Regions from separate parts of the Synechococcus sp. RSCCF101 genome, predicted to be linked through region 1. Evidence: predicted binding sites of a transcription regulator. Region 1 holds the regulator's gene; the other holds the start of a gene.
What was found. Region 1 encodes HrcA, which represses chaperone genes, less so after heat shock. Its sites were predicted from a motif close to TTAGCACTCNNNNNNNNNGAGTGCTAA; they were not measured.

Region 1 (15,493 bases):
GCTCGACTTCGAGGAGCTCGTGACGGCCTGGGCCCGCGAAGCCCCCAGCCACCTGGATCAGGATCGGGTGGGGGTGTTCTGGGCGCTGCTGTTTCTCTGCTCCCAGGGCAGTGTGGCTCTGGAGCAGCCCGATGGCCTGCACAGGCCGCTGCGGCTCTGCCGGCTGCCGGCCCCGGGCGGATCATCGGCCCAGCCCACACCGCTCCATGCGCCGGCGACCCTTGTGGCGGCCGCCTGACGCACGGGGGCAGAGGGCATGAGCCGACACCGAGAGTGGGGCCTGCCTGGGATAAAATCCCGCCCATGAAGGCAATGATCCTCGCGGCAGGGAAAGGAACACGTGTGCGCCCGATCACGCACATGATCCCGAAGCCGATGATTCCGATCCTGCAGAAGCCGGTGATGGAATTCCTGCTCGAGCTGCTGCGCGAGCACGGCTTCACCGAGATCATGGTCAACGTGTCTCATCTCGCCGAAGAGATCGAGAATTACTTCCGCGATGGCCAGCGCTTCGGCGTTGAAATCGCCTACAGCTTCGAGGGCCGGATCGAGGATGGCGAGCTGGTCGGGGACGCGGTGGGTTCAGCCGGCGGTCTGAAGAAGATCCAGACCTTCCAGCCCTTCTTCGATGACACCTTCGTGGTGCTCTGCGGTGATGCACTGATCGATCTCAATCTCAGTGAGGCGGTGCGCCGCCACAAGGAGAAAGGGGCGATGGCCTCCCTGATCACCAAGCGTGTCCCCCTCGATCAGGTGAGCAGCTACGGCGTCGTGGTCACCGATTCCGAGGACCGTGTTCTCGAGTTCCAGGAGAAGCCGTCGGTGGAGGAGGCGCACAGCGACATGATCAACACCGGCATCTACATCTTCGAGCCGGAGGTGCTCAAGTTCGTGCCCGAGGGCCAGTCCTTTGACATCGGCAGCGATCTGTTCCCCAGGCTGGCTGAGGCCGGAGCCCCGTTCTACGCGCTGCCGATGGAATTCGAATGGGTGGACATCGGCAAGGTGCCGGACTACTGGCAGGCGATCCGCAGTGTGCTGCAGGGTCAGGTACGCCAGGTGCCCATCCCCGGCAAGGAGGTGCGTCCTGGTGTGTACACGGGCCTGAATGTGGCCGCCAACTGGGACCGGATCACCGTGGAAGGGCCGATCTACGTCGGCGGGATGACCCGCATCGAAGACGGCGCCACACTCATCGGTCCCTCGATGATCGGGCCCAGCTGCCAGATCGGCGCCAACGCCACCATCGACAATTCGATCATCTTTGACTACTCCCGCATCGGACCGGGGGTGCAGCTGGTCGAAAAGCTGGTCTTCGGCCGCTACTGCGTCGATCGGAACGGCGATCACTTCGACCTGCAGGAGGCCGAGCTCGACTGGCTGATCACCGATGCCCGCCGGCAGGACTTCTCCGAACCCTCGCCCCAGCAGAAGGCCATGGCCCAGCTTCTGGGCAGCGATCTGGCCCGTTCAGGCCGCGAGGCAGGCCGCTGAGCCCTCACCACCACCCAGCTGACCACTGGAGCTGATCGGTTCCACCCCGGCCCGATCCAGGATGGCCGGAATGCGCTGCTCAGCCTTCACCGCCATCACGTGCACGCCGCGCACGATCCTCAGGAAGCTGCGCACCTGCTCCGAGGCGATGGCAATGCCCTCGTCCGCCGGGTCGGCGGCAGCAGAGAGGCGGTCGATGATCGCCTGGGGGATGCAGGCACCGGGCACCACCCGATTGATGAAGGCCGCATTGCGGGCCGATTTGAGCAGAAACACCCCGGCGAGCACCGGGAGCCCGAGGGGGCTCGCGATCTCCTCCTGGAACCGGCGCAGCACGGCCGCGTCCATGACCATCTGGGTCTGAATGAAGCGGGCACCGGCCTGCTGCTTGCGGCGCAGCCTGGACCGCAGCCCCGACCAGCTCGGGGAGTGGGGATCGGCCGCCGCCCCCGCCAGCAGATGGGTCCCGCCATCCGGCAGCTCTCCCTGAATCGGATCCGCCCCGCGGTTGAAGGCGGAGACCTGCTGCAGCAGGCGCACCGAATCGAGATCGTGCACCGGGCGGGCCCCCGGCTGATCCCCGGCCCGGACGGGATCTCCGGTGAGGCAGAGCACATTGCGAATGCCGAGGGCATGGGCGCCGAGCAGATCCGCCTGCAGGGCGATGCGGTTGCGATCGCGGCAGGCCAGCTGCAGCACTGGCTCGTGACCACGGTCCAGCAGCAGCCGGGCCACGGCGAGGCTGCTCATCCGCATCACGGCACGGCTGCCATCCGTCACATTGATGGCGTGCACGCGGCCGCGCAGCCGTTCCGCATGCTCCAGGGTGAGGGCCGCATCACTGCCGCGCGGCGGCATCACCTCGGCGGTGATCACCGGGGTCCCCGCCTCCAGCGCCTGCAGCAGCCTCACTCACACCGTCCGGAAGGACGACCATCATCCGTGATCGTGGCCACGGAACCCGCCTATGCTGCCATCCATGGAGCCGTTGCCTGATGTCGGCAAGCACAGAGCCTCCCTCCACACGGATTGCCCTGTCGGAGCGTGAGATCGAGATCATTGAGCTGGTGGCCCTCGGGCTCACCAATCAGGAGATCGCCGAACGTCTCACCATCAGCAAGCGCACGGTCGACAACCACGTCAGCAACGTCTTCAGCAAAACGGGAGCCAAGAACCGTGTCGCCCTGCTCAACTGGGCCATGGACAACGGCAAGATCTGCCGCGACGGCTTCAACTGCTGCTCCCTGAACGAGTCGGACGATCCAGAGCCGTCGCTCCGCTCTCCTGCATGACGGACCAGCTGCCCGGCGCCAGCCCGAAGAGGCTGGCATAGGCCTCACAGGCTTCCCCGTCGCTCCCGAGGCAGCGAAGCAAGCCGTGCTGGTCGTACAGGGCGTAGAGCGGAGCAGCGCCCATGGGCAGCGGGGACGCAAAAGGCGAAGAAATCCTAAACCCTGTCCTGTTCCGTCGGGATCGCTACGGCACGGCGCTGCTCTTCCGTCCACGACTTCAGCGGATGCTCAGCCAGCGCCGCATTGCTCAGGTCGCGGCGGCCGCTGATCTCCGGGCCGCACCATTCGGGAAGGGTCAGCGGCGCCCGCGGGTCCTCCGGCTCCACCTCGCACAGGATCAGGGGCGCATTCGCCCCGAGGAACTCGTCCACAACCCACTCGCCCCCAGGCCAGGCCAAGGTGTGGCGCACCTTCTCAAGGCGGCAGGAACTCAGCTCGAGCAGATCCGCCGCATCGGCCGCGGGGATGGTGTATTCGAATTCCTGGCGCGCCAGGGCGGTTCCGAAGGCCGATCGCTCGGCATCGCCGCCGGAGAAGCGGGCCTTGATCGTGAGCCAGGCGCGGCCGGCATCCCCCAGCCGCACCCTTAGGCTCACGGGTTCGCGCACCAGATAGCCCTGGTGCAGGTGGTCCCGGTGCCGGACGTGGGCTCTCCAGCCATCGGAGCGGACCAGAAAGCGGCGTTCGATCTCAACGGCCATGACGGTGATCAGTTGTGGGCGTGTTCTCCGAAGGCCAGGCTCCCCGCCCAGTGCAGCTTGCGCCGCAGAACGCGGTAGTAGGAGGGGCGCTGCTCCAGGACCACGAAACGGGCATCGCAGGGAGCACGCTCAACGACGCATCGGTCACCGGGATCAAAGACGCTGGCTCCCGCGCCATCGGTCCAGAGCTTCACCCGGCGGCGGGGATCGCCGAGCGCCCACACCACCAGCCGCGCCCTCGGCGGGACCACCAGAGGGCGACTCGACAGGCTCATCGGACAGATGGGTGACACCAGAATGGCGTCCAGCCCGGGGTGGAGGATCGGCCCGCCCGCCGCCATGGCATAGGCGGTGGAGCCCGTGGGGCTGGCCATGATCAGGCCATCGCCCCGGTAGTGGTCCACCACCTCACCATCGATCTCCAGTTCCAGTTCGCAGGTGGGCGAGGTGTTCTCCAGATAGGCGCGCAGATAGAGATCATTCAGGGCCAGGTGCGGCCCATCGCCCCCCTCCACGGTGGCCTGGAGCATCATGCGCCGCTCCACGGCGTAGCGGTCCTGAAGCAGCCGCTCCCAGAGGGTCGAGCCCTCCCCCTCACCCTCGGCGGACGGGTCATCGCGGAGCATGGTGCGGTCGTGGGCGAGAAAGCCCAGGTGGCCGCCCACGTTGAAGGCCAGGATCGGGATGCGCAGCGGAGCCAGGTGTCGGGCCGCACCCAGGACCGAGCCGTCCCCGCCGAAGACCACCGCCAGATCGGGGCGGCTGCCCTCGCAGGCCAGCAATCCCGGATAGGGGTTGGTGGACGCACCGGCCATGGCCAGCACGACATGGGCCCCCAACGAGCGAAGGGCCTCGGCACTGGCCCGGGCCTGATGCTGGGCGGCCCGACTGCCGTCCCGATGGATCAGCCAGACGTGGTCAAGCCGCATGGGGTGCGCTCACCAGCGCAGGAGGTTGAAGCGCTCCATGTCCACGGTCTGGCGGTTGCGGTAGAGCGACAGCAGGATCGCCAGCCCCACAGCCGCCTCAGCGGCGGCAACCGTGATCACGAAGATGGCGAACACCTGGCCGCGGATCAGATCGCCATCGAGGAAATTGGAGAAGGCCATGAGGTTGATGTTCACGGCATTGAGCATCAACTCGATGCTCATCAGCACCCGCACGGCATTGCGGCTGTTGATCAGACCCCACACCCCGATGCAGAACAGCACAGCCGCCAGAACCAGGTAGCTCTGCAGGCTCGTCGCCAGGCTCATGACCGGCAGGGGAAGATCGATCGGCATCGGCGGCAGCGTGCGAACGGAGGTGCTCTGGGTCGGCGTGGGGAGGGATCAGACGCCGGAACGATCCACCAGCAGGGGGGTGCGCTCCTTTTCGATCAGGCCCTGATCGGCGGGCTGACCGGTGATCACATCCTCGCTGAACACGTCCCGGCGGGCCAGGACGATGGCCCCGATCATGGCCATCAGGAGAAGGACCGATGCCAGTTCGAAGGGAAGCAGGTAATCGGTGAAGAGGTGCTCCCCGATCCGCAGCGTGGCCTCCTCACCCACGGGAACAGGACCCGGCGTCACCCAGGGGGTGGTGACGGCGACACGCAGCAGCAGCAGAAACAAACCGGCACACACACCGCCCGAGAGCAGCCGCCTGACGATCAGGCCGCTCACATCGGGCATGGGCTCGCGCTTGTTGACGAGCATGATCGCGAACAGGATCAGGACGTTGACCGCGCCCACGTAAACAAGCACCTGGGCGGCGGCCACGAAACTGGCGTTGAGGAGCAGGTAGAGCCCGGCCACCGAGAGAAACACCCCTCCCAGCAGGAAGGCGGAGTACACGATGCTGGGCAGCAGCACCACGCCCAGAGCTCCGAGCACGAGGGCCGCTGAGAGGGCGAGGAAGCAGACGGTCTGGGTGGTGGTGGCGATGCTCATGCAGCCCCGTCCTCACGTGCAGCGGAATCTGACGGGGATTCTCCCGCAGACCCGGAACCCGCGGATCCGGACGCGGCCGCCTCCGACTCGGCGAGCACCTCCGAGGGAAGGCGGCCGGCCCGGGGGCGATCCGCGGCCACGCCGTGGGGATCCATCTCTCCCTTGGGCAGGTAGGCCAGCTCCCGCAGGGGCTGGACGGAGGGATCGGTGGTGACGCTCGTCGGCAGACGACCGAGCGCGACGTTGTCGTAATTGAGGCTGTGGCGGTCGAAGGCCGCCAGCTCGTATTCCTCAGTCATCGACAGGCAGTTGGTGGGGCAGTACTCCACACAGTTGCCACAGAAGATGCACACACCGAAATCGATCGAGTAGTTGCGCAGCTCCTTCTTCTTGGTCTCCTTGTTCATCACCCAGTCCACCACCGGCAGGTTGATGGGGCAGACCCGCACACACACCTCGCAGGCGATGCACTTGTCGAACTCGTAGTGGATGCGGCCCCGGTAGCGCTCCGATGGGATGAGCTTCTCGTAGGGGTACTGCACCGTGACCGGTCGGCGCTGGAGGTGGTCGAATGTGACCGCCAGGCCCTGGGTGATCCCCTTGGCCGCGTCAACCGCGTCGCGGGTGTAGTCACCGACCTGCTTGAGGAAGCCGAACATCGGATGGGGTGGGTTGGGACGGAACGTGAGGGGCCAATGATGGCCCGGATCGTGATCAGCCGCCGAAGACGGCCGGGAACGCCAGCTTGAGCGCGGCGGTGACCAGAAGATTGACCAGGGAGATGGGCAGGAGGAATTTCCAGCCCAGGTCCAGCAGTTGGTCGATGCGCACCCTCGGCACGGTCCAGCGCAGCAGGATGGCGAGGAAGACCAGCAGGTAGGCCTTGAGCACCGTCATGACGATGCCGACGGAGCCGGTGATCACCTGCACCAGGGGAGCATCGACCGACTGACCGAGCAGCGAGGCCAGCCATTCGACCGGCACCGGGAAGCCCCAACCGCCGAGGAAGAGCACCACCACCAGAAGGGCGGAGAGCACGAGGTTGATGTAGCTGCCCAGGTAGAAGAGGGCGAACTTCATGCCCGCGTATTCGGTCTGGTAGCCCGCCACCAGCTCCTCCTCCGCCTCCGGCAGATCGAAAGGCAGGCGTTCGCACTCGGCCAGGGCACAGATCCAGAAGATCAGAAAGCCCACGGGCTGGCGCCAGATGTTCCAGCTCAGAATGCCGGCACCGGTCTGCTGCTCGACGATGTCGACGGTGCTGAGGGAGTTGCTCATCATCACCACCGCCAGCACCGAGAGAGCGAGGGGGATCTCGTAGCTGATCGACTGGGCCGCGGCCCGCAGCCCGCCGAGCAGCGAATATTTGTTATTGCTGGCATAGCCACTCATCAGCAGACCGATTGGCTGGATGCTGCTGAGGGCGATCCAGAGGAAGATGCCCAGCCCCACGTTGCTGATCAGCAGGTTCTGGCCGAAGGGCACCACCAGCCAGGAGAGGATCACCGGGATCACCACCAGCACCGGACCGAGCGTGAACAGCAGGCTGTCCGCCCTGGCGGGGATCACATCCTCCTTGGTGAGCAGTTTGAGGCCGTCGGCCAGCGGCTGAAGCACCCCGAGCGCACCGGCGTATTCTGGACCGATGCGCTGCTGCACGGCGGCGGAGATCTTGCGCTCCAGCCACACGGTGACCAGCACGCCCACCACAGCGGCCACCAGCACCAGCAGCATGGGAAGCGGCAGCCAGAGCAGGTGGGCCGCTCCGGGGCTCAGACCGAGGCCCTGGAGCACTTCGGTGAAACCGAGTTCCAGATCGAGGCCGGGGCTCACCACCGCGAGATCGGGCATGGGGAGGTCGTGGATGGGGAAAACTTAGGTGGCCGCAGCGGCGGAGCGATCATGCAGCGGCCGCCAGTGGCGCCCGGAGCGGCCGGTGTAGATCTGGGTCGGACGGTAGATGCGGTTGGCGCCGAGCTGCTCCCGCCAGTGGGCGAGCCAGCCGGCCACACGGGCGATGGCGAAGAGGGGCGTGAACAGATCCCTCGGAATGCCCAGCTTGCGGTACACCAGGCCGGAATAGAAATCCACGTTCGGATAGATGCCCTTGGGGCCGAGCCGGACCGCCGCCACCTCCTCCAGCCTGCGGGCCACGTCGTACATCTCGTCGGCACCGAACTCATCGAAGAGCCGCTCGGCCAGCCCCTGCAGGATCACCGCCCGGGGGTCCTTCACCTTGTACTCCCGGTGACCGAAGCCCATCACCTTGCGCTTCTGGGCGATCGCCTCATCCAGGAAGGCCTCGGCCCGATCGGGAGTGCCGATCGCCTCCAGCATCGAGAGCACGTCCTCGTTCGCGCCGCCGTGCAGGGGACCGGCCAGGGTGCCCACGGCCGACGCCACCACGGCATAGGGGTCGGTGAGGGTGCTGGCGGTCACCCGCGCGCTGAAGGTGCTGGCGTTGAGGCTGTGCTCGGCGTGAAGGATCAGGCACACGTCGAGGATGTGGGCGGCGAGCGGGTCCGGCTCCCGCTCGGTCAGCATGTAGAGGAAGTTGGCGGAGTAGGCCAGATCGTCTCTGGGCTGGATGGGGTCCTGGCCTTTGCGGATCAGCTGAAAGGCCGCCACCATCGTGGGGATCTTCGCCAGCAGGCGCACGACCGCTCCGTAGATGTACTGGGGGTCGTCGATCGCACGCCGCGAATAGAAGAGCCCGAGCGAGGCGGCGCTCGACTGGAGGGCATCCATGGGATGCCCTCCCGAGGGAAAGCACTTCATCATGTCGCGCACTCGGAAACTGACCCGCCGGTGCATCTGCACCTCGTGCTCGAAATGGCGCAGCTGGTCCGGGGTGGGCAGCTCGCCCCAGATCAGCAGGTAGGTGGTCTCGAGAAAGCTGCTGTGGGCCGCCAGGTCCTCCAGGGGGTAGCCGCGATAGCTCAGGCATCCCCGCAGGCCATCGATGTCGCAGATGGCGGACTGGGTGGCCGGCACCCCTTCCAGTCCGGGGCGAAAGGGAACCGTGCCGGGGGCCGCTGGGCCGGTCGCTGTGCTCTGGGGATCCGCCATGGCTGGCCTGCTGCCGCTCGCCAGGCAACCTAGTGGTCCTCTCCGGGGCGTCTGTGTTCAGGGCAGCAGGATGCGTGGTGGAACCAGCGCCTGCAGACTCGCGCGGGCGCAGGACTCCACGCCGGCCGGGCCGGCAGGCGACGCGCCGCCCGGCAGGGGGGTGAGCGCAAGCAGGATCACACCCGCCTTGCGCAGGTCGATGGCACCCGGCGGAGCGCCGAGCAAGCGGGCGGCCAGCCCGCTGAGGTCGGGTTCATGGCCCACGAGCCCGATCCGCATCGGAGAACCCGGCCGCAGAGCCGTGATCAGCGCCAGAAGCAGGGGCCAGGGATCGCTGCCGGGCCTGAGGGCATCGCAGGGGCGCAACTCCGGCGCCAGCCCTTCCCGGACGGCGATCTCGGCGGTCTGATGCGCCCGCAGCAGTGGACTGGCGAGCAGAGAGTCGCAGACCAGGCCGAGCCGGCGCAGGCGGCGGCACACCTTGCGGGTGCGGCGCCGGCCCGCCTCGGTGAGGGAGCGCTCCGGGTCGGGGCGGAGGCCGCCGCGCTCCTCGGCGATGCCGTGGCGCAGCAGCAGCAGCGAGCAGGCCGGGCCGGCAGCGTCCGTCATCCGCTGAACCGGAGTCGGGCCTGCAGTTCAGCCAGCGGCCGCTCAGCGGCGTCCGGCTCCAGAGGTTCGAGCACCAGATCGAGGCCCTCCACCACCGGGGCCAGCGGCTGGGCCGCCAGTCCCTGAAGCAGGGTCCAGGGGAGCCAGCGGCTCAGCAGGCTGGTGGCGACGGGGTTGGCCAGGGTCAGAGCGACGGGGGCGCGCTCGGCATCCAGCGCCTGGAGACGACGGACCTCAGGCCCGGGCTGGGAGGGCTGGAGGCGGTGATCCCGCAGCAGTTCGAGCCGGTTGCTCCACCAGGCCTGACGCCCCTCGCCCTCAAGCCGTGCGCCCACGAGGCTGGCATCGAGTTCGCCCAGGCGGCCGGAACGGCCGGGAGCCGCCGCAAGGCGGCTCCAGATGCGCAGCGGCACCTCGTCGAGGACGAGCGGCGATTCCGCCAGTCCGTCCAGACGTAGCCGTTCCGAGAGTTCAGCCAGGGGCGGCTGGTCCCTGTCGGTGCCCACCAGCCAGCCGTCCTGCCGCCAGGCGAGCAGCAGCGGTCCGGCATCGGCCCGGGCCAGGCGCTGCAGCAGCGGGCCGGCCTCGCGATCGAGCACACCACGCAGAATCGGCCCCAGCCCCTGCACCCATGGGGAGGGCACCCCGGGGCGGCCGTCCGGGTCTCCTGCGGCGGTGGCCTGGAGGAGGGCCGCTGGCTGGTCGATCAGGGCCAGGGCATCAAATCCCCGCCCGGCTCGCTCCAGCAGCTCCGCCGAGGTCACCATCGTGGCGGCCGGCTTCGTGGCTGGAGCGGCGGAGGGGGACGGGCTGAGCGCCGGGGAGGGCTGTGCCGGCCAGGGCAGCAGGACCCGGGCGGCCAGCGTCCGGTCCTGCGGCTGGATGGCCGCCACCAGGGACGCCTGCGGGCCGCGGTCGCTCAGCGTGGAGGGAACGGCCAGCCAGCGATCCAGGCCCCCACCACGGGCCGTGAGCAGGCCGACACCACTGCCGAGCCGCTCGACCGCGGCGCCGAGATCGGGGTCGGCGGCGAGGTTGAGCTCATCGATCTGGGAGACATCCAGGGCCTCCTCCAGAACACCGCGCCCGGAGGCGATCAGCACCAGCCGGTCGTTGATCAGAGCGGTGGCCAGGGGCCGGGGGGGAGAGCCCAGCAGGGAGCCCCGACCGCTGATCAGCCCCATGCCCCGGTAGCTGCTCACCGTGAGATCGGCCCCGGCGAGGCTGCGGATCTGCCAGAAGCGCTGCAGGAAGCGACGGGCCCCCTCCTCATCCCGACTGCGCAGGGCCAGCAGCCAGCCGCTGGGGGCATCACCCTCGCGGGGCTCCAGCACCGAGAGGCTCACCTCATCGCCCAGCCAGCCGGCGAGTTCCGAGCCGTAGTCCAGTCCGGCGCTGGCGAAAAGGCCATCCCGCAGGCGACGCAGGGCGTCGGCCGCCTGCTCCCGCCGCCGCGTCGGCGCCACGCTGGCGGCGTAGCGAGCCGGCCAGTCCGCGGCGGTGAACCAGTGCAGCGTCAGCGGGGCGCGGCGGGGGATGAAGCGGGCCGCCTCGGGCACCGAAAGGGCCTGGCGGGCCTGGTGCAGAGGGGACTGACGCAGGGCCAGGAGCCAGCCGCCCGTGCCCAGGCCCAGCCCGACCAGCGCCACGGCCAGCAGGGTCGCCAGAAACCGACGCGCCGCCATCCCCGCGAAGATGTACAACCCTCATCTTCCGCCATGACTCCGACGCCGGCCCGCCTCAGCGCACGCGAGCTGCAGGAGCGCCTCGCGAGCGGCGAACGGCTTCAGCTCGTGGACGTGCGGGAAGACCAGGAACTGGAGATGGCCCGTCTGAACCACCCGGTGCTCCATCTGCCCCTGAGCCGTTCTCAGGACTGGCTGCCGGCCCTGCCCGACTCCCTGGACCCGACGACCCCGGTGGTGGTGCTGTGCCATGCCGGAATGCGGAGCTGGCAGTTCGGCTGCTGGCTGCTGGAGCAGCAGGCCCACAGCGAGGTCTGGAACCTCGAAGGCGGCATCGACGCCTGGAGCGTGGATGTGGATCCCTCCGTCCCCCGCTACTGAGGCGCGGCGGGCCGGCAGCCGTTGACCGGCCTGCGTAACATCGCTGTCCCACGTCACCACCGGCCCCGTGCATCCGCTGCCCGAGCGTCAACGGCAGGTGCTTCAGGCCACGGTGCGTCACTACGTCGACACCACCGAGCCCGTCGGCAGCAAGACCCTGGTGCGGAGGTTTCAGCTCCAGGCCAGCCCCGCCACGGTCCGCTCGGCCATGGGCGCTCTCGAGCAGCGCGGACTGCTGATGCAGCCCCACACCTCCGCCGGCCGCATCCCCAGCCAGCAGGGGTACCGCCATTACGTGGACTGCCTGATGCCCGCCCCCGGAGGCGGTGCCCGACGGCTGGAGGGTGAACTGGCCGGGCTCACGCTGCGCTGGGCCTCCCTGGACGACCTGCTGCTGCAGCTGGCCCGGCGGCTGGCGGATTTCACCGGGCTGCTGAGCGTGATCACCAGACCGAGGCCGACCTCCTGCAGGCTGCAGGCGGTGCGCCTGGTGGCGAGCGGCGAGCGCCTCACGGTTCTGCTGGTGGAGGAGGCCACGAGCGCCCGCCCTCTCAACGTGCGCCTGCCCCGCAGCGCCAGCGACGAGGTGCCCGCCCTGGAACGCTGGCTCAGCGACCAGCTCGATTCCAATGGCCGCCAGCCGATCGACTGGGACGCCCTGCCCCGCCATCTGCGCACCAGCGGCGCGGTGCTCCGCCAGGCGCTGGACAGTGACCGGCAGGCCGCGGGCAGCGACGGGCCCGGCGCGATCAGCCAGGGACTCAGCGGACTGCTCTGCCAGCCCGAGTTCCAGGACCCCCTGGATCTCCGCCGCCTGGTGGCCCTGCTGGAGGAGTCCCCCCATCAGCTGGTACCGCCGCCACTGGCACCGCTCGGAGGCATCTGGATCGGGGAGGAGCACCCCCTGGCCGATCTGCAGCACTGTTCGGTGGTTCAGGCCCCCTACTCCTGCCTGAGAGCCGAACCCGATGGGACGGACGCTGCGGTGGGCCAGGTGGCCCTGGTCGGCCCGATGCGGATGGCCTACGCCACCGCACGCGCCGCCGTGAGAGCCGTTGCCGGGACGCTGACGCGGCTGCTGAGTTAGGAGGAAGGGAGACCGGGCCGCACCGATGACCTACTGCGTCGGCTTCCTGCTGGATGGTGGCCTGGTCTTCGCCTCCGATTCCCGCACCAATGCCGGGGTGGATTACATCTCCACCTACAGCAAGATGCACGTGTTCCAGCCAGCGGACGATCGGCTGTTCGTGCTGCTGGCCGCCGGCAATCTGGCCACCACCCAGTCGGTGCTGAACCGCATCCAGCGCGACCTGGAGCACAACGGCGGGCGAACGGAGGAGGGCGGGGCGGCGGAGCCGTCCGGTTCAGAGACGACGAGCAGCAAGGGCGGCGGCCGGGATCTTCTCTCAGCCCGCTATCTGTTCGAAGCGGCGGAGTACGTGGGCCGGGTGAGCGTGGCGGTGCAGGAGCAGCACCGCGAGTCGCTGCATCAATCGGGAGCCAGCGCCGAAGCCAGCTTCATCCTGGGAGGACAGATCCGCGGCGAAGCGCACGGTCTTTACCTCGTCTACTCCCAGGGCAATGCGGTGATGGCCACCGCCGACACCCCCTTCCTCCAGATCGGGGAGAGCAAATACGGCAAGCCGCCGCTGGACTTCGTCGGCCACTGCGGCCTGAGCCTCGAGGATGCCGCCCGGCTCTGCCTCATCTCCCTGATGATCACGCGGCGCTCGAACCTGACGGTGGGCCCTCCGTTCGAACTGGCGATGATGCCGGCCGATGAGCTGCGCATCTCCCGCCGCGTGAAGCTCGACAAGGGGGCCCCGGAGATCAGCCGCTCGATGGAGGTCTGGGCCGGCTGCATGCAGGATGGTTTGCAGCGCCTGCCGCGCTTCGCCTGGGAGGAACAGCCGCTCTGACCCGGTGCTGACCCCTCAGGCTCAGCCGGCCAGGTCACCCCCCAGGCGCTCGGCCACCGTGTTGACGTCCTTGTCCCCCCGGCCGGAGAGGTTCAGCACCACTTCCGTGCCCGGAGCGAGGGTGGGGCAGAGCTGCTCGAGATGGGCGAAGGCATGGGCCGTCTCGAGGGCCGGGATGATCCCCTCGAGCTGGCTGAGGCGCTGCAGGGCCTCGAGGGCCTGGGCATCGGTGACCGCCACGTAGTCGACGCGGCCGATCTCCCGCAGGTAGCTGTGCTCGGGGCCCACACCCGGGTAGTCGAGGCCGGCACTGATGGAATGGGCTTCCTGCACCTGGCCGTCGTCGTCCTGCAGCAGCAGGCTCATGGCGCCGTGGAGCACACCGGTGCGTCCCTCCGTGATCGTGGCCGCGTGGCGCCCGCTGGCCACCCCCTCGCCTGCCGCCTCGACGCCGATCATCCGCACGGAGGTTTCCGGCACGAAGGGGTGGAACAGGCCCATGGCATTGGAGCCCCCGCCCACGCAGGCCACCAGCACATCCGGCAGACGCCCGAAGGCCTCCTGGCACTGGCGGCGCGTCTCCTGGCCGATGACCGCATGGAAATCGCGCACGAGCATCGGGTAGGGGTGAGGCCCGGCCACCGACCCGAGGATGTAATGGGTGGTCTCCACATTGGTCACCCAGTCCCGGATCGCCTCGCTGGTGGCGTCCTTGAGGGTGGCCGTTCCGGCGGTGACCGGCTGCACCCGCGCTCCCAGCAGGCGCATGCGGAAGACGTTGAGCGCCTGCCGGCGCATGTCCTCCGCGCCCATGTAGATGACGCACTCCAGCCCGAAGCGGGCACAGACCGTGGCGGTGGCCACACCGTGCTGTCCGGCACCGGTCTCGGCGATGATCCGCTTCTTGCCCATCCGGAGGGCGAGAAGCGCCTGGCCGAGGGCGTTGTTGATCTTGTGGGCGCCGGTGTGGTTCAGGTCTTCCCGCTTGAGCCACAGGCGCGGACCACCCTCCGGACGGCGGTAGTGGGCGGTGAGACGCTCGGCCTCGTAGAGCGCCGTGGGACGGCCGACGTAACTGGCCAGAAGCCGGTTCAGCTCGCCGGTGAAGGCCGGATCGGCCCAGGCCCTGGCGGCGGCGGTCTCCAGCTCGGCCAGGGCCGGCATGAGGGTTTCCGGCACGTACTGGCCGCCGTAGCGCCCGAAGCGACCCTGGGGACCCGGGCGCGCGGCCGGAGCGAGAGCATCGGAGCCCGCGTCGGTGCTGGTGTTGGGAGGCAGGGTGCTGGTCACGGAGCGGTCGGCGGCGGGCCTGCGGACGTGCCGTCAGCGTAGGCAGCCCGGCCGGCGGGCCTGCAGGAGGATGCGCTCAGACAGGCGGACGCCGGGGCGGAGACCATGCCGAAGGGAGGCTGGCGGGAATGGAACGACCCGGCACTGGAGCGCGGCGTCACCCGGTCCGGTGCCCCAGCGGCTGGTGGAGGGGGCTCCACCACACCGAAAGCGCAGCAGACGGTGCGGGTGCAGCCCACCCGCGCGGGCAAGGGAGGCAAGACGGTGACGGTCATCCGCGGGCTGGAGCTGACCGACAGCGAGCGCAGGGCACTGCTGAAACGGCTCAAGGGGCGCATCGGCAGCGGCGGCACCCTGCGGGAGGACGCCCTGGAACTGCAGGGGGATCGGGTGGACCAGGCAATCGCGCTGCTGGAGGAGGAGGGCTTCCGCCCGAAACGCGCCGGCGGCTGAACGCTGGTCAACACATGCGGAGGCGGGGCTGTCGGGACCGCAGGAGAGAATTCAAACCGTTTGATCGAGTTGCGATGACCGCCACACCGGCTGGTGACACCACCGTGAAGGCCACCAACGTCGTCTGGCATCAGCACGCGGTGAACCGCGAGGACCGGGCCCGCCAGCGTGGGCACCGCAGCGCCATCCTCTGGTTCACGGGCCTGTCGGGCTCGGGCAAGAGCACCCTGGCCAATGCCGTGAACGCTGAGCTGTTCCAGCACGGGCTGGCGGCCTACGTGCTCGATGGCGACAACATCCGCCACGGGCTCTGCAAGGACCTGGGCTTCTCCGATGCCGACCGGGAGGAGAACATCCGTCGCATCGGCGAGGTCGCCCGGCTGTTTCTGGATGCCGGCGTGATCGTGCTGACGGCCTTCGTCTCCCCCTTCCGCAGCGACCGCGACCGGGCCCGCTCCCTGGTCGCCGACGGTGATTTCGTCGAGATCCACTGCGCCGCCTCCCTCAGCGTGTGTGAGGAGCGGGATCCCAAGGGTCTCTATGCCAAGGCAAGAGCCGGAGCGATCAAGGATTTCACCGGTATCTCCAGCCCCTACGAGGAGCCGGAGTCACCGGAACTGCGGCTCAACACCGGTGAACAGGATCTGGCGAGCTGCGTGGCCAGCG
Region 2 (15,493 bases), 340 kb from region 1:
CGCGTCGCCTCAGCAGCTCCAGGCTGGCGTCCCAGTCGTTGTTCCAGCAGCCCTCTGATTTCAGGGCGTCGATGTGGGTGTTGTCGGGCCGCCAGCCGCTGTAGTGATGCACGGTCGCGGCGAGGGCCCTGCGGTAGCTGCGGGAGACATCGCGGATCACCCCGTCGATGTCGAAGACCACGGCACAGAGACGCGCTGACACCTGCGTTGGGGGCTCCGGGAGGAGAGGGATGTGGCTGGTAGGGTAGTTGTTTGTCCCTGACGATTTGAGCGCTGAAAGCATGGTCGTGACTGAGAGCGGTGACGGCAGCTCCCCGGCCGTGGCAGCACCCGAGGAGGCGGCGACACCCGCTCCTGTGGAAGGACGCCCGGCGCAACGGGGCGGCAGCGCGGCACTGGCCACGGCCACGATCGATGCCGATGGTGTGCCCTCCGGATACACACCGAAGGCCGATGAGGGTCGGTTCCTCCTGAAGATCCTCTGGCTGCCCGACAATGTGGCCCTTGCGGTGGATCAGATTGTCGGGGGCGGGCCCAGCCCGCTCACGGCCTACTTCTTCTGGCCGCGCGAGGATGCCTGGGAGACGCTCAAGAGTGAACTCGAGGGCAAAAGCTGGATCACCGACAACGAGAGGGTTGAAGTCCTCAACAAGGCCACGGAAGTGATCAACTACTGGCAGGAAGAGGGCAAGGGCAAGAGTCTTGAGGAAGCCAAGCTCAAGTTCCCGGAAGTGACGTTCTGCGGCACGGCCTGAACGGGGGCGCACTGCGCAGCCTCACGGCCGGGCCTCGAAGTCCTGCGTTCCGGCCGCGAGGTTCTGACAGATCGATTGAAAGCCTGATCCACGGCGTTCACCCACCAGGGATCGAAGCCCACGTGCAGCCCAGCCCTTGTACGTGGGCTTTTCTCTGCCGCACGTCTGGATAAGCCAGACCTGAACGGTCACGTCGACGGATGCATCAGTGCGTCGACGGAGGAAAGCCCCCGATCAGTGAGCTGTGGTTCGCTTCACTGAACTGCTGTTCATCGGCCTCGGTGGTCGGCTCAGCTTCAATGCACCGGACAGGACGCAAGGACGGACGATCCGGGAACGGGTCGGGAGCACCCAATCGATCGCGACCAATTGGGTTGTGTGTTGCGCTGTCGCCTGTCCGATCAGGCGTCCGTGCTGCCGCTCGCCTGGGCACGAGCACGGGCTCGCTCCAGCGTCTGCTGGGCACGCAGTTTCTCCACACTGGGAGGGGTGCCCTCGAACCGCTCAGCGGCTTCGCGGGCGCTGCTGAGTTCGTTTGAGGCCGCCTCGGAGTCGATGCCGGAGCCGAGTTCGGCACCGTTGACGAGAACGGTCACTTCATCGGTTTCCACTTCGGCAAAACCGCCCATCAGGGCGATCGACTGCCACTCCTTGCCTTCCCTGACCTGCATCACACCGATACTCAGAGCGGTGAGCAGGGACACGTGACCGGGAAGAATGCCCAGCTGACCGGTCGTGCTGGGAAGGATCACCTCGTCGGCCGGACCGTCAAAGACGTTCTGATCAGGAGAAAGAACGCGCAGCGTCAGCGACATGGGTGTGGCAGGGGTTCAGGGGATGGATGGTTGGAACGGGTGGGTTGCAGCGCCGGCACAGCTGTGCCGGCGCTGCAGGGGGGTGCCTCAACCCTTGGCTTCAGCGGCGATCTTGGCAGCCTTGGCCTTGACCTCATCAATGTTGCCGACGAGGTAGAAGGCGGCTTCCGGCAGATCGTCGAGCTCACCGGAGAGAATCATGTTGAATCCGGCGATGGTTTCTTCCAGCTTCACGTACTTGCCGGGCATGCCGGTGAAGACTTCAGCCACGAAGAAGGGCTGGGACAGGAACTTCTCGATCTTGCGAGCCCGGTCCACGGTCTGACGGTCCTCTTCGGACAGTTCATCCAGGCCGAGAATGGCGATGATGTCCTGCAGTTCCTTGTAGCGCTGCAGGGTGGACTGCACGGCGCGGGCTGTGCGGTAGTGCTCCTCTCCCACCACGGAGGGCTGCAGCATGGTGCTGGTGGAATCGAGCGGGTCCACGGCCGGATAGATGCCCTTCGAGGCCAGGCCACGGCTGAGCACCGTGGTGGCGTCGAGGTGGGCGAAGGTGGTGGCCGGAGCCGGGTCGGTCAGGTCATCGGCCGGAACGTACACCGCCTGGATCGAGGTGATCGAACCCTCCAGGGTGGAGGTGATGCGTTCCTGCAGTTCGCCGACGTCGGTGCCGAGCGTGGGCTGATAGCCCACAGCCGAGGGCATGCGGCCGAGCAGGGCAGAAACCTCGGAGCCGGCCTGCACGAAGCGGAAGATGTTGTCGATGAACAGCAGCACGTCCTGCTTGTTCACGTCACGGAAGTGCTCCGCCATGGTGAGCGCCGAGAGGCCCACCCGCATGCGGGCACCCGGAGGCTCGTTCATCTGGCCGTAGCAGAGGGCCACCTTCGACTTGCTCAGATCATCGGCGTTGATCACGCCGGAATCCTTGAACTCCTCGTAGAGGTCATTGCCCTCGCGGGTCCGCTCGCCCACTCCACCGAACACGGACACACCGCCGTGCTCCTTGGCGATGTTGTTGATCAGCTCCTGGATCAGAACGGTCTTGCCCACACCGGCGCCGCCGAAGAGGCCGACCTTGCCGCCCTGTCGGTAGGGAGCCAGGAGGTCGATCACCTTGATCCCGGTTTCGAAGACCTTGGGCTTGGTCTCCAGTTCGGTCAGCTTGGGGGCCTCCCGGTGGATCGGCGCGGTGGCGCTGGCCGGAACCGGGCCCTGCTCGTCCACGGGCTCGCCGAGAACGTTGAAGATCCGTCCGAGGGTCGCTTCACCCACAGGGACGCTGATCGGGGCACCGGTGTCGATGGCCTCCATGCCGCGGACGAGGCCGTCGGTGCTGCTCATGGCCACGGCACGCACACGGTGGTCGCCCAGCAGCTGCTGCACCTCGGCGGTCAGGGCCACATCCTGTCCGGCGGAGTTCTTGGCCTCGATCCGCAGGGCATTGAAGATCCGGGGCAGCTTTCCAGCGGGAAACTCCACATCCAGAACCGGACCGATGACCTGACGGACGACGCCTGTCGTGCCGGCGGAGGCAGTTGCAGCCATATGTATGGAGGAAAAGGGGTGTTGCGGCGGATGTGCTCCACCCAAAGCGCGGCAACCTTACCACCGCTCGCCACCCCTCCTCCGGGCCGCCCTGATGGACGGTTCCTGTTCGGTCAACCGCACGCCGAAGCGGTGGCGCTACGGACGCCTCAACCCATACGTTGGCACTCAGCGGGCATGAGTGCCAGGTCCAGCGCCGGGCAGCCCGTTTTTCTGTGGTGCACCGCGCCACATCCCCGTCATTTTTCCAACCATGGCTGCTGTTTCCCTCAGCGTCTCCACGGTCAAGCCGCTCGGAGATCGCGTGTTCGTGAAGGTGTCCGCTGCGGAGGAGACCACCGCCGGCGGCATCCTCCTGCCCGATACGGCTCAGGAGAAGCCCCAGGTCGGTGAGGTGGTCCAGGTGGGCCCCGGCAAGCGCAACGACGACGGCACCCGCCAGGCTCCCGAAGTGAGCGTCGGCGACAAGGTGCTCTACAGCAAGTACGCCGGCACGGACATCAAGCTCTCGACGGATGAGTACGTGCTGCTGTCCGAGAAGGACATCCTGGCTGTCGTCAGCTGAGCGCGTTCACGCGTCGTTCACGAACCCCATACACCATTCGAATCGCCTCTCATGGCCAAGCGCATCATTTACAACGAGCAGGCCCGTCGCGCCCTGGAGAAGGGAATCGACATCCTGGCTGAGTCCGTTGCCGTGACCCTCGGACCGAAGGGACGCAACGTCGTGCTCGAGAAGAAGTTCGGTGCTCCCCAGATCATCAATGACGGCGTCACCATCGCCAAGGAGATCGAGCTCGAGGACCACATCGAGAACACGGGTGTCTCCCTGATCCGTCAGGCCGCCTCCAAGACCAACGATGCGGCCGGCGACGGAACCACCACCGCCACCGTTCTGGCCCACGCCATGGTCAAGGCCGGTCTGCGCAACGTGGCGGCAGGAGCCAACGCCATCACCCTGAAGCGCGGCATCGACCGGGCCACCGACTTCCTGGTCCAGAAGATCGAGGAACAGGCCAAGCCCATCAGCGACAGCAGCGCCATTGCCCAGGTGGGCACCATCTCCGCCGGCAACGACGAGGAAGTCGGCCAGATGATCGCTGACGCCATGGACCGCGTCGGCAAAGAGGGTGTGATCTCCCTCGAGGAAGGCAAGTCCATGACCACCGAACTGGAGGTCACCGAGGGCATGCGCTTCGACAAGGGTTACATCTCCCCCTACTTCGCCACCGACACCGAGCGCATGGAAGCGGTGCTCGATGAGCCCTACATCCTCCTCACCGACAAGAAGATCGGTCTGGTTCAGGATCTGGTGCCCGTGCTCGAGCAGATCGCCCGCACCGGCAAGCCTCTGCTGATCATCGCCGAGGACATCGAGAAGGAAGCCCTGGCCACCCTGGTGGTGAACCGCCTGCGTGGGGTGCTCAACGTCGCCGCAGTCAAGGCTCCGGGCTTCGGTGATCGCCGCAAGGCCATGCTCGAGGACATGGCAGTGCTGACCAACGGCCAGCTCATCACCGAGGACGCCGGTCTCAAGCTCGAGAACGCCAAGCTCGAGATGCTGGGCACCGCCCGTCGTGTGACCATCAACAAGGACACCACCACCCTCGTGGCCGAAGGCAACGAGGTGGCGGTGAAGGCCCGCTGCGAGCAGATCCGCAAGCAGATCGACGAGACCGATTCCTCCTACGACAAGGAGAAGCTGCAGGAGCGTCTCGCCAAACTGGCCGGTGGCGTCGCCGTGGTGAAGGTGGGTGCGGCCACCGAAACCGAGATGAAGGACCGCAAGCTGCGCCTCGAGGATGCCATCAACGCCACCAAGGCGGCCGTTGAGGAAGGCATCGTTCCCGGTGGCGGCACCACCCTGGCTCACCTCGCCCCCACCCTCGAGGAGTGGGCAGCAGCCAACCTCACCGGTGAGGAGCTGATCGGTGCCCGCATCGTTGCGTCCGCCCTCACGGCTCCGCTGATGCGCATCGCCGAGAACGCCGGTGCCAACGGCGCGGTTGTGGCTGAGAACGTGAAGTCCAAGCCGTTCACCGAGGGGTACAACGCCGCCAACGGCGAGTACGTGGACATGCTCAGCGCCGGCATCGTCGATCCGGCCAAGGTGACGCGCTCCGGTCTCCAGAACGCGTCCTCGATCGCCGGCATGGTGCTCACCACCGAGTGCATCGTGGCTGATCTGCCCGAGAAGAAGGAAGCGGCCCCCGCCGGTGGCGGCGGCATGGGCGGCGACTTCGACTACTGATCCGATCCACGCAGGGGTCGCAGCCATGCGCCGCGACCCCTCATCGGTTGGCCATGGCCGGTGCCACGTGCAGCGGCCGGACGGACGAAGCAGGAGGGCTCAGGCCCTCCTTTTTTGTTCCTCGTTTTCAGTGCGCTTCAGCCGGGCTCGAACACCAGGGCGACGCCGTTGTTGCAGTAGCGCTTGCCGGTGGGTCGGGGGCCGTCATTGAAGACATGACCCTGGTGCCCGCCGCAGCGGCGGCAGTGGTACTCGGTGCGGGGGATGATCAGCTTGAAATCCACCTTGGTGCGAATCGCGTCGGGAAGGTGGTCGTAGAAACTGGGCCAGCCGGTGCCGCTGTCGTACTTGGTAACCGAACTGAACAGGGGTAGACCGCAGCCGGCACAGAGAAAGGTGCCGTCGCGCTTCTCATTGTTGAGCGGACTGCTGAAGGGGCGTTCCGTTCCTTCCTGGCGCAGCACCTCGAACGCTTCCTTGGACAGGCGCTTGCGCCACTGCTGTGGCGTCAGATCCCAGGCCGGATCGTCTGCCGCAGAGGCGGCCAGCGCCGCCGGGATCGGCAGGGCCAGTGGCAGGGAGACACCCAGAAGGGCCTGGAGGACGCTGCGTCGCGGCAGCGCGATGGAATGGTCGTGGTCCGTTGAAGCGTCGTGGGGCACGCGGATGAGAAACGAGGTCACAGCCAGCCGGCGCTCAGAATCACCGCCAGTCCGAGGAAGAGGGTCAGCAGCGTCCAGCTGATGCGGTTCAGTGTGGCTTCCGCGCTGCTGGCACTGCTGAACATGGAGCTGCCGCTGGCGGCCAGACCACCCATGCCATCTCCCTTGGGACTGTGGAGCAGAACACTGATGATCAGAAGGATGGCCGTGGCGATCCAGATCCAGGACAGGACGGTGGCGACCATGGCGAATCAGACGGGCTGGGGAGTTCTGGGCAGAGTCGGCAGGCTGAGGGGGCGCACCAGCGACTCACCGGTCATGTTGGCAGGCTGGGCGAGTCCGAGAATCTGGAGCAAGGTGGGTGCGATGTCCGCCAGCCCGCCTCCGTCACGCAACTGGATGGCATTGCCGTAGCCGGCCAGCTTGCGCTTCTCCCCCTCCACCAGGATCAATGGAACTGGGTTGGTGGTGTGGGCGGTCCAGGGCTGGCCGTTCTCTCCCTGCATCACTTCCGCGTTGCCGTGGTCGGCCGTGATCAGCATCGTGCCGCCCATGCGGTTGGTGGCCTCGAGCAGGCGCCCGAGCGAGGCATCCACCGCGGCGATCGCCTCGGTGGTGGCCTCCATGCGGCCGGTGTGGCCCACCATGTCGGGGTTGGCGTAGTTGATCACCACCAGGGAGTAGGTGCCCTGACGGATGGCGTCGATGCAGCTGTCGGTCAGCTCCACGGCGGACATGGCGGGAGCCTGGTCGTAGGTGGCGACCCTCGGTGAGGGCACGAGATGCCGCTCCTCACCGGCGAAGGGTTTTTCGATGCCCCCGTTCATGAAGTAGGTGACGTGGGGGTACTTCTCCGTTTCCGCGGTGCGGTATTGCGACAGGCCGGCATCGGCCACCACCTGACCGAGCAGACCGTCGAGGCTCTCGGGCGGAAAGGCCACCCGGACCGGCAGATTCCGTTCGTACTGAGTGAAGGTCACCACATCGAGAGCCGGCACCGGACCCCGCTCGAAGCCCTGGAAGTCCCTGCTGACCAGGGCATGCAGGATCTGGCGCATGCGATCGGGCCGGAAGTTGAAGCAGATCAGCCCATCGCCATCCTTGAAATGGCCCGGCTGGAGACGCACGGGCTCAAGGAATTCATCGCCCACTCCGTCGGCGTAGGACGCGGCGAGGGCCTGCAGCGGAGAGGCCCCGGAGGGCTCGCCGGGTTCGGCCATCAGCCGGTAGGCGCGTTCGGTGCGCTCCCAGCGGGTGTCCCGGTCCATGGCCCAGTAGCGACCGCACAGGGTGGCGACGGTTCCGGTGCCCGTTGCGTCGATGGCCTGTTGAAGCGTGGTGAGTGCGGACTCAGCACTGCGGGCGGGGGTGTCACGACCATCGGTAATGGCGTGGATGACCACATCGTTGATGGCGTTGGCGGCAGCCCACTCCAGCAGCCCGATGAGGTGGGACACATGGCTGTGGACTCCCCCCTCGGAGCACAGTCCCATCAGATGGAGCGTGCCGCCGCTGGAGCGGAGCTCGGCCGCAAGGCTCTGGAGAGCCGGGTTCGGGGCCAGATCGCCATTCCGGACGGCCTGGCCGATCCGCACCAGCTCCTGGCGGATGATGCGCCCGGCACCGATGGTCAGATGCCCCACCTCGGAGTTGCCCATCTGCCCGTCGGGAAGGCCCACGTCGGCTCCGCTGGCCTGGATCAGGGTGTGGGGGTAGGCGCTCCAGAGCGCATCCATGACGGGGGTGTCGGCCTGCCGGATCGCGTTGTGGTCGCTCTGAGGGCGATAGCCCCAGCCATCGAGGATGGTGAGCACCACCGGAGCCACGGAGGCTCGACCCGTTGGGGCCGCGTGCGAGTCACGCTCAGGACCGGACGATGAAGAGGGGACGGATACCGGCACCGGGTCTTCTTCAGCACTTCTTCATGATCCAACGCTAACCCTGGGGCCTTCAGCCGCAGCACGCCGGCCCGCTCAGGTCAGACAACCTGAACACAGTCCACTTCCTAGTGTGATGGGCGCAGACGGTGAGAATGGAACGAAGCTCCGGCGCGGTTGACGCCCTGCAGCGGGTAGAGATCCTCTCGGCGGAGGCTCTGCGCCGCACCATCCGACGCCTGGCCTCCCAGGTGCTGGAGAGCGTCCAGGACGCCGGCGATCTGGTGCTCCTAGGAATTCCTACCCGCGGCGTGGCCCTTGCCGATGTGCTGGCCGCCGAGATCGAACGCGTCTCCGGCCATCCCGTGGACCGCGGAACGCTGGACCCCACCTTCCACCGGGATGATCTCGAGCGGGTCGGCACGCGGCTGGTCGAACCCACGCAGCTGCCGGCGTCGGTCGAAGACCGGGAGGTGGTGCTGGTGGATGACGTGATCTTCACCGGGCGCACGGTGCGTGCCGCGCTGGAGGCGCTTCAGACCTGGGGCAGGGCCCGCCGCGTGCAGCTGGTCGCGATGGTGGATCGGGGCCACCGCGAACTGCCGATTCAGCCCGACTTCTGCGGCCGGCTCGTCCCCACCAGCCGGCTGGAGCGCATTCATCTCTGTCTGGCCGCGATCGACGGAGAGGAGGGCGTCTATCTGATCAAGGAGCCCGCCGCCGACTGATCCGGATCCGCCGGTCAGCGACGGCAGGCGCTTTCCGGTCCGAACTCCTCGATGCGACCGCCCAGCTCGCGGCAGCCCGCCTCGAACGCCTGCCAGGCATCCATCCCGGCAGCCAGGTGGCGCTGCACAACCGGGTCGAGCTCCTCGGCCGGCACCGCATCCGAGGGGCCGTCGCCATGGGTGTGCAGAGCCTCCTCAGCTTCGCGGCTGGCTTCGATGCCGGCCTCGGCCCTGCGTCGCAGATCGGCGGCCCGGTTCTGCCACCACGGGTGATCCAGCCGGTTGATCGCTGCGAGGGCTTCCCACCAGCGCTCCTCCCGGACCAGACGATCCCCACGGTCATGGTCGAGCTGGTTGCGGTTCCAGATCTCCCTGAAGGTGTCGCCCAGGGCGTCGCCATCAGCGTTGCCGGCGACGCCGAGGGGCTCGAGCAGGGCCAGGGAACGGTCCAGATCACCCTCCCGGAAGCGCTCCACAGCCTGGTTGCGCAGCTGGTCCTCCCAGACCACGAGCCGCTCCCTGTCGCTGTCAAGGGCAACCGGTGACTGGGCCAGCTTGCGCTGGAGCGCGATGGCGCCGGTCCATTCCGAGCGGCTCCAGAGCTGCTCCGCCTGGGTTCGGCGGCATCCCGCCTGGGCGTCCTGACCACCGCCTGACAACCAGCGCAGGGCGGCCATCTGCTCGCCATACCGCAGGCAGGCCTCCAGATCCCCCCGCGCGGCCGCGGCCTCGAGTCGTCTGGGCAGCTGCTTCTCCCACCAGAGGGCCGATCCGACTCCGGCCGCCACCAGGGACAGGGTGGCCACCAGCCAGAACCGCGGGAGCCGGTGGCGGCGCAGGGCCAACGCCTGAAATGAAGGGGTTTTGCAATCCTAGGCGGATTGCGTCTCCGCTCCGACCTGCCGTGAGGGTTCAGCGGAGCGTGCCGAGCACGATCTCACCCATCTCCGCCTCTGTGAGCAGATCCCTCCAGCTCAGGGTCAGGGCGCCGCGGCCCGTGATCGACCAGCGCAGGAGCACGCGGTCGCTGCCCGGCTGACCGGGGGGGCTGAGCGGAAGGGTCAGGGGATCACCTGGCCAGGGTCGTGCCGTCTCCCGTTCCGGGTCGTCGTCCTGTCCGACAGGCATGACCACCGGCAGGCCGTCCACCATCACCACCTCCCGCTGGGAGCGCAGCGTGGGCTCACCCAGGACGAGCTCGATCGCGGGCTGGTCGGGATGCTGGCAGCCGAGCACCAGCTCCAGTGGCGTGGTGGTGGGCGTGGTCTGGCCGGCGAGGAAGAGCGGGTGCCAGCGATGCACCGACTGACGACGGTCCCAGGTGCGCAGGCTCACGCCCCGATGCAGCACATCCTGGATTGCCACGTTCGGCGTCAGCGAGAGGGCTCCCCGGGAGACGGCCTCGATCGGATGGCGGTCCAGGCAGCGCCAGCGTCCGCAGCGCTCCTGCAGCCAGCGACGCACCAGGGGCAGCCGGGCGGACCCGCCCACCGGCAGCACCGCATCGATCTGTTCCTCCGCCACGCTGCCAGCCCTGGCGCCGGTGAGCACCTCCTCCAGCATCCGGTCGAGTGCGCCCTCCAGGCCGTTCCGCTGCAGAAGATCGTCCAGTTCACTCCGCGTCAGCCTCAGCCGAGCGGTGTCCGGGTCCCCGTCACCGGTCAGTTCCACCTCCTCCGCTGGGTCCTCACGGCCGTTCACCTCAGCGTCACTGAGGCGGCACTTCAGCCGTTCGGCCGCCCGGAGCAGGGCCGCGGAAGCCGGCCGATCCGGGCAGAGATGCCGGGCGATCCAGCGATCCACATCCCGCCCGCCCAGACGGAGGCCGGCCTTGGCGATCACCCTGGCGCATCGCAGCGTCTGGCCGCCGGAGTCCCGCTGCGGCAGGTCCCGCCCCGCGAACCGGAGCAGCTGGGCAAGGGGCGCTGCCCGTCCCTCTCCCCCCTCCAGGGCGACCAGCGCCATGTCGATCGTTCCTCCGCCCAGATCCACCACGAGCAGTCGGGACCCGGCCGGCACCCCGGCACCGATGGCCGCGGCGGTGGGTTCGTCCACCAGAGCCACCTCGGGGATGTCCAGCGAGGCCACGGCCTCCATCAACCAGCTCCGGTAAGCCCTGTAGCCATCCACCGGTGCGGTCAGGACGAGCCGGTCGGGCACCAGCTCGCCGGGCAGACGCGCCCAGAGTCGCTGGATCAGCAGCGAGCCCGCAGTCTCAGCAGAGAACGCGGGAAGCGAGGCCTCGACGGGACGCTCCACGCCGGGCGGAGCACCGATCCAGCGCTTGAAATCCCGCTTCAGCTCGGTGGCGGGAGCCACATCCAGACCCGCCTCCAGCACCTGCCGGCCCACCAGGACCGCCCCATCCGGGATCGTTCCATCGGCTCGGGCCTCCATCGCCGCTCCGCCCCGGGACCAGACCAGGCTGGGGATGACGGCAGGATCCCCGAGCGAGAGCTCCGGGATCGCCACCAGCTCGCAGGTCGGGCTGCCGCTGGCCTGAAACGCCACGACGGTGGTGGTGCTGCCCAGGTCGATCGCAAGCGTGCCGTGCATGGCTGAGTTCTTGAAGCTTTCCTGCTGGCGGGTTCCTCAGGCGCGCTCCCTCGCCAGCTTGGGAAGAGACGGTCGATCAAGTGTCATGGGTGGAGAGCGCCTGCAGCGACTTCTGTTCTCCTTCTACAGGGAGGAGCCTCACCTCTGGGATCGCCTCGAGCCGCTGCAGGACTGCCAGTTCTCCCGCCTCTGGGGGGTGCTTCGGGTCCATTGCGTCGACGGCGCCCACCTGGAGGAGGTCAACGCCCTGATCGATCTGCTCAGAGCCCCGATCCTGGCCCTGGGCCTGGCCAGGCAGATCGTGCTCCGGGCGCCCGGCCGGCCCACGCGCAGCTACCCCGTGCGGGTGAGCCTTTCGCCGGATCTCCTGGCCTGAGGGCCTCGCCTAGAGTCAGCTTCTCCGTTGCCGCACCTCGCGCTTGAGCCTTCATCCCAATGCCAACGACCTCGCCCAGAGGGCCGAGAGTCTGATCGCCAAGTCGAGCAACCGGTATCTCACCACCGTGAGGGTTGCCTTCCGCGCCAAGCAGCGCCGCTTTGACGATTTCGACGGCCTGCTCGAGGAAGCACCCCTGAAGCCCGTTCAGCGGGCGATCGTGGAACTCAGCGATGAACAGGACCAGCCCGCTCTGCTCGCCGGCTGAGTCGGCTGCAGTGAACCGCTGGTCTGACCTCCCGATCAGGACGGGTGATCGTTGAGGAGGGACCTGGTTGGCGGTTCAGCCTGGACAGAACCCGCGAGACCCATGCCCTGCTGCTTGCCGGAGAGGATTGGGCTGCGGAGTTCACGCTGCAGGAGGGTCACGACCTGGCCCGCGCGGCGGCCGATCTGGAGCGGGAATGGTCTCGCTGCTCGGCGAATCTGATGCCCGAGGAGGAGCTCTGCCTGGAGCTCGAGCGTGGTGAGCTGTGGGTTCAGCTGGAGGGCTGTCGCCAGCAGCGCACGCTCCGGTTCGTCCTCACGCCGGCGCAGCCCGGCCGTCGCGGCGTCGAGGGGGCCTGGCACGGAGCGGCGACCCGCGCGCTGATGGCCTCGCTGCGGTTGCTGCGACAGGGGGCTCTCACCGATGCCGGTGGCGTTGACGCCTCACCCGTCTGAATGGCGCCGCTGCCAGCGGCGAAAGCAGCTGATCTGGATCAGGATTGCCATCGGCAGGCTGATCAGCACCCCGCCCACCATCAGCAGCAGCCCCCCGGCCGCGACCGCCACCATCAGCAGCAGCAGCAGTGTGGCTTCGAACCGGTGTGCCGCCAGCACCCGGTGGCTGCTCCGGATCGCCTCGAAGGGGCCCCGCCGGGTCAGCACCGCCATGGGAAGGGCGAACAGCTGGGTGATGATCTGCTCCAGGGCCACCAGTCCCACCGCGGCAAGCAGCACGAGACCGGCGAAGTCGGACAGGGGCTGAATCAGCACCCATCCCCCCAGGGCGAGCAGGGCCAGGCCGGCCACCAACAGGATCTGGAGCGCCGGAACCAGAAGTGCCCTGCGCAGGGCCTCCGGCAGGGGGGGCTGTCCGCTGCTGCGCTGCTCCAGACCGTCACCGAAACGCATCACCAGCGCCACGGTCAGCGGTGGCATGGTCAGGCTGAGGGCGGTCAACACGAGGGATGGAATCAGCAGAGCCCCCCGCGCTCCCCGTTCACTCTCCTGGAGAGCGCGGGCCAGAAGCCCGAGGCCGATGAAGGCGGCACTCCCCGCAGCGGAGAGACCCAGAAAGCGCCAGGGCGCCTGATGGAACAGATCCCAGGCCTGACTCAGACTGGCCCCCGGCCTCAGTGGCTCATCGTCCCCTTGACGTGCGGGTTCAGGGGGCACGGTGCGTCGGGTCAGGCGCCTGCGGGGATCATGGCGAGGATCCTCTCCGCAACGCTGTCCGGAACGGGCAGAACCGAGAGACGGTTGCCGCGCCGCACCAGGATGAACTCCTCCGGTGTGAAGGTCTCCCGGAGCGTCGGCAGGTCGATGATGCCTGGGTAGGTGCGGCGGTGGCGGAGCCTGGCGCAGTCCCAGCGGGGGCGTTCGGGAGAGGAGGCGGGATCGAAATAGGGAGACGTGGTGTCGAACTGGCTGGGATCGATCACACCGGTTTCGATCACCTCCATCTCGCCGACGATGCCGGTCGGCCTGGCATTGGAGTGGTAGAAGAACACCAGCTCTCCCGGCTGCATCGTGCGCATGTGATTGCGCGCCTGGTAGTTGCGGATCCCATCCCAGAGCGTGATGGTTTCTCTGGCCAGATCGCTGATGCTGTAGGCCGAAGGTTCACTCTTCATCAGCCAGGTGGCCATCGGCAGTTCAGGCGGGCCTGCCATCCTGACGCGCTGGCCGATCGCAGGCTCAGAGCGCTTCGACCAGGTGCCGAAACTGATCGCCGCGATCCTCGAAATCACGGAACTGATCGAAACTGGCGCAGGCCGGTGAGAGCAGCAGGGTGCGACAGCCCAGTTGCCGGGCCAGATCAAGACCGATCGGAACGGCGTCATTCAGGCCGGTGCAGAGGGTGACCCGGCCGGGGTAGCCAGCGGCAGTGAGCTGCTCCGCCAGAGCCTGCCGCGAGGCGCCATAGAGCACCACGGCCGCGGCACGGTGGCTGAGTTGTCGGATCCAGGGCTCCGGGTCTCCCGTCTTGGCCTGGCCGCCCGCCAGGACCACCGCCGGGGCATCGATCGCGGCCAGGCCGACTTCGGCGGCATCGAAGTTCGTCGCCTTGCTGTCGTTGATGATCGTGAGACCGTCAAGCTGTCGCAGCGTCTCCAGGCGGTGGGGCACCCCCTTGAAGGAACGGAAGCCTGGCTCCAGCCTGGATCCTTCGACGCCCAGGGCGAGGGCGGCTCCGCAGCAGAGCAGCATGTTCTGCCGGTTGTGACGCCCGGGCATGGCGAGGGCGGAGACGGGCAGAATCCGGTCCTCCTCTGATCGGATCCAGTCCCCCTCGACCCAGAGGAAGGGGGCGATGCCCCCCGGCAGGGCGGACCGGTCGCCGGCGGTGACCCAGAGGGCCTGATCCCAGCTGGCGGCGAAGCGGGCGATGTCGGGATCGTCCGCGTTGAGGATCCGGTGCTGCGAGCGTTCGAGCAGTCCGCGCTTGATCGCCCGGTAGGCCTCGATGGTGCCGTGACGTTCGAGATGGTCGGGTGTGAGCGTGGTCCAGACCCCGACCCGGGGTGCGATGCAGGCTGCCGCCTCGATCTGGTAGCTGCTCAGTTCCGCCACCACGGCCTCGGGGGCCGCCCCGCCATGCCGTTCCAGAGCCAGCTCGGTGGCCGAGAACCCCACGTTCCCGCACATCGGTGCGTCCAGCCCGGCCTGGGTCAGCACATGGTTGAGCAGGTGGGTGACCGTTGTCTTGCCGTTGGTGCCGGTGATGCCGACCCAGGGCGTGTGCCGCAGGGTCTGCCAGGCCACCACCATCTCTCCGTCGACCTGAATGCCGCTCCGGCGCATCGCCTCGATGGCCGGGTGATCCCATGCGATCCCTGGAGAGAGGATCACCCGTGTGATGGCCGTGCCGGGTGGCGCGGCCGCCCGGACAGCGTCCGGTGTGAGCGGGCAGCCCAGGGCGACGGCGATGCCCTCAGCTCTCAGGGCTGCGGCGCGCTCCTGCTGAAGAACGCCCTCGGCCGAGTCGATTCCCACCACGATCGTGCCCGGAGCCCGGCTCAGAAGACGGGCTGCACCGAGGCCGGATCGGCCGAGACCGATGACGGCGGTGGCATCCATCAGACCGGTCGGCAACGGAGGTTGTGAGAACGAATGGGCGATACTGGAATCGAACCAGTGACTCCTACCGTGTCAAGGTAGTGCTCTACCTCTGAGCTAATCGCCCGGTCGGAGAACGTCAGAGCCCAGGCCTGAATTCCCTCCGTGACGTCGCCGCCCGGACAGGGGATCAACCCCTCGTGCGACACCAGGAACCTAGCAGTTGCCCTGCTGAGGCCCTCAGCTGCGCGCCAGCTCCAGTCGCCATCGGTCCAGCTTCGTCTGGCTGATCTGTTCCACGCTCACCTCGCCCCGATCGGCCAGCTGGAGGCGATCTCCGGCTGACACCGGCCTGCTGGGCTGGCTCACCGTTTCCCAGTTCAGACGGATGCCGCCGCTGCGGATCAGCCTGGCGGCCCGGGCGCGGGAGATCCCGAATCCGGCCGAGGCCACGGCATCCAGCCGGCAGGAGGCCTCGATCGAGGTGAAGCGACGGGCAGCCCGGCGCTGGGGCGGCTGCAGCCAGTCGCAATCGATCCGCTCCAGCCTCAGCTCGAGATCCCGCAGCCTCACGCCGCGGCCGTCCAGCTGCCCGGCCGTC

Region 2: a site for HrcA is predicted at 3,280-3,306, ahead of groES (co-chaperone GroES). Genes of this name have one in related genera too.

Annotation. Positions count from the first base shown of each region.
Region 1 is NZ_CP035632.1:2,515,569-2,531,061, reverse strand. It holds gene EVJ50_RS12170 (segregation/condensation protein A) at 1-238, shown strand, start outside; gene EVJ50_RS12165 (NDP-sugar synthase) at 304-1,494, shown strand; gene EVJ50_RS12160 (methylenetetrahydrofolate reductase) at 1,471-2,406, opposite strand; gene EVJ50_RS12155 (response regulator transcription factor) at 2,490-2,786, shown strand; gene EVJ50_RS12145 (CYTH domain-containing protein) at 2,942-3,487, opposite strand; gene EVJ50_RS12140 (NAD(+) kinase) at 3,496-4,416, opposite strand; gene nuoK (NADH-quinone oxidoreductase subunit NuoK) at 4,426-4,743, opposite strand; gene EVJ50_RS12130 (NADH-quinone oxidoreductase subunit J) at 4,819-5,421, opposite strand; gene ndhI (NAD(P)H-quinone oxidoreductase subunit I) at 5,418-6,080, opposite strand; gene nuoH (NADH-quinone oxidoreductase subunit NuoH) at 6,136-7,254, opposite strand; gene EVJ50_RS12115 (citrate synthase) at 7,297-8,490, opposite strand; gene sixA (phosphohistidine phosphatase SixA) at 8,548-9,099, opposite strand; gene EVJ50_RS12105 (DUF3352 domain-containing protein) at 9,096-10,784, opposite strand; gene EVJ50_RS12100 (rhodanese-like domain-containing protein) at 10,818-11,165, shown strand; gene EVJ50_RS12095 (heat-inducible transcriptional repressor HrcA) at 11,233-12,252, shown strand; gene EVJ50_RS12090 (20S proteasome subunit A/B) at 12,278-13,084, shown strand; gene trpB (tryptophan synthase subunit beta) at 13,106-14,374, opposite strand; gene EVJ50_RS12080 (translation initiation factor) at 14,480-14,827, shown strand; gene cysC (adenylyl-sulfate kinase) at 14,902-15,493, shown strand, end outside.
Region 2 is NZ_CP035632.1:2,854,999-2,870,491, forward strand. It holds gene EVJ50_RS13755 (HAD family hydrolase) at 1-160, opposite strand, end outside; gene EVJ50_RS13760 (30S ribosomal protein PSRP-3) at 282-755, shown strand; gene atpC (ATP synthase F1 subunit epsilon) at 1,157-1,570, opposite strand; gene atpD (F0F1 ATP synthase subunit beta) at 1,658-3,124, opposite strand; gene groES (co-chaperone GroES) at 3,372-3,683, shown strand; gene groL (chaperonin GroEL) at 3,735-5,369, shown strand; gene msrB (peptide-methionine (R)-S-oxide reductase MsrB) at 5,507-5,989, opposite strand; gene secG (preprotein translocase subunit SecG) at 6,049-6,276, opposite strand; gene gpmI (2,3-bisphosphoglycerate-independent phosphoglycerate mutase) at 6,283-7,848, opposite strand; gene pyrR (bifunctional pyr operon transcriptional regulator/uracil phosphoribosyltransferase PyrR) at 8,064-8,636, shown strand; gene EVJ50_RS13805 (hypothetical protein) at 8,651-9,481, opposite strand; gene EVJ50_RS13810 (Hsp70 family protein) at 9,549-11,192, opposite strand; gene EVJ50_RS13815 (hypothetical protein) at 11,278-11,568, shown strand; gene EVJ50_RS13820 (DNA-directed RNA polymerase subunit omega) at 11,612-11,836, shown strand; gene EVJ50_RS13825 (DUF1818 family protein) at 11,881-12,291, shown strand; gene EVJ50_RS13830 (hypothetical protein) at 12,280-13,008, opposite strand; gene EVJ50_RS13835 (EVE domain-containing protein) at 13,020-13,481, opposite strand; gene murD (UDP-N-acetylmuramoyl-L-alanine--D-glutamate ligase) at 13,531-14,913, opposite strand; tRNA gene EVJ50_RS13845 (tRNA-Val) at 14,948-15,019, opposite strand; gene EVJ50_RS13850 (photosystem II S4 domain protein) at 15,133-15,493, opposite strand, start outside.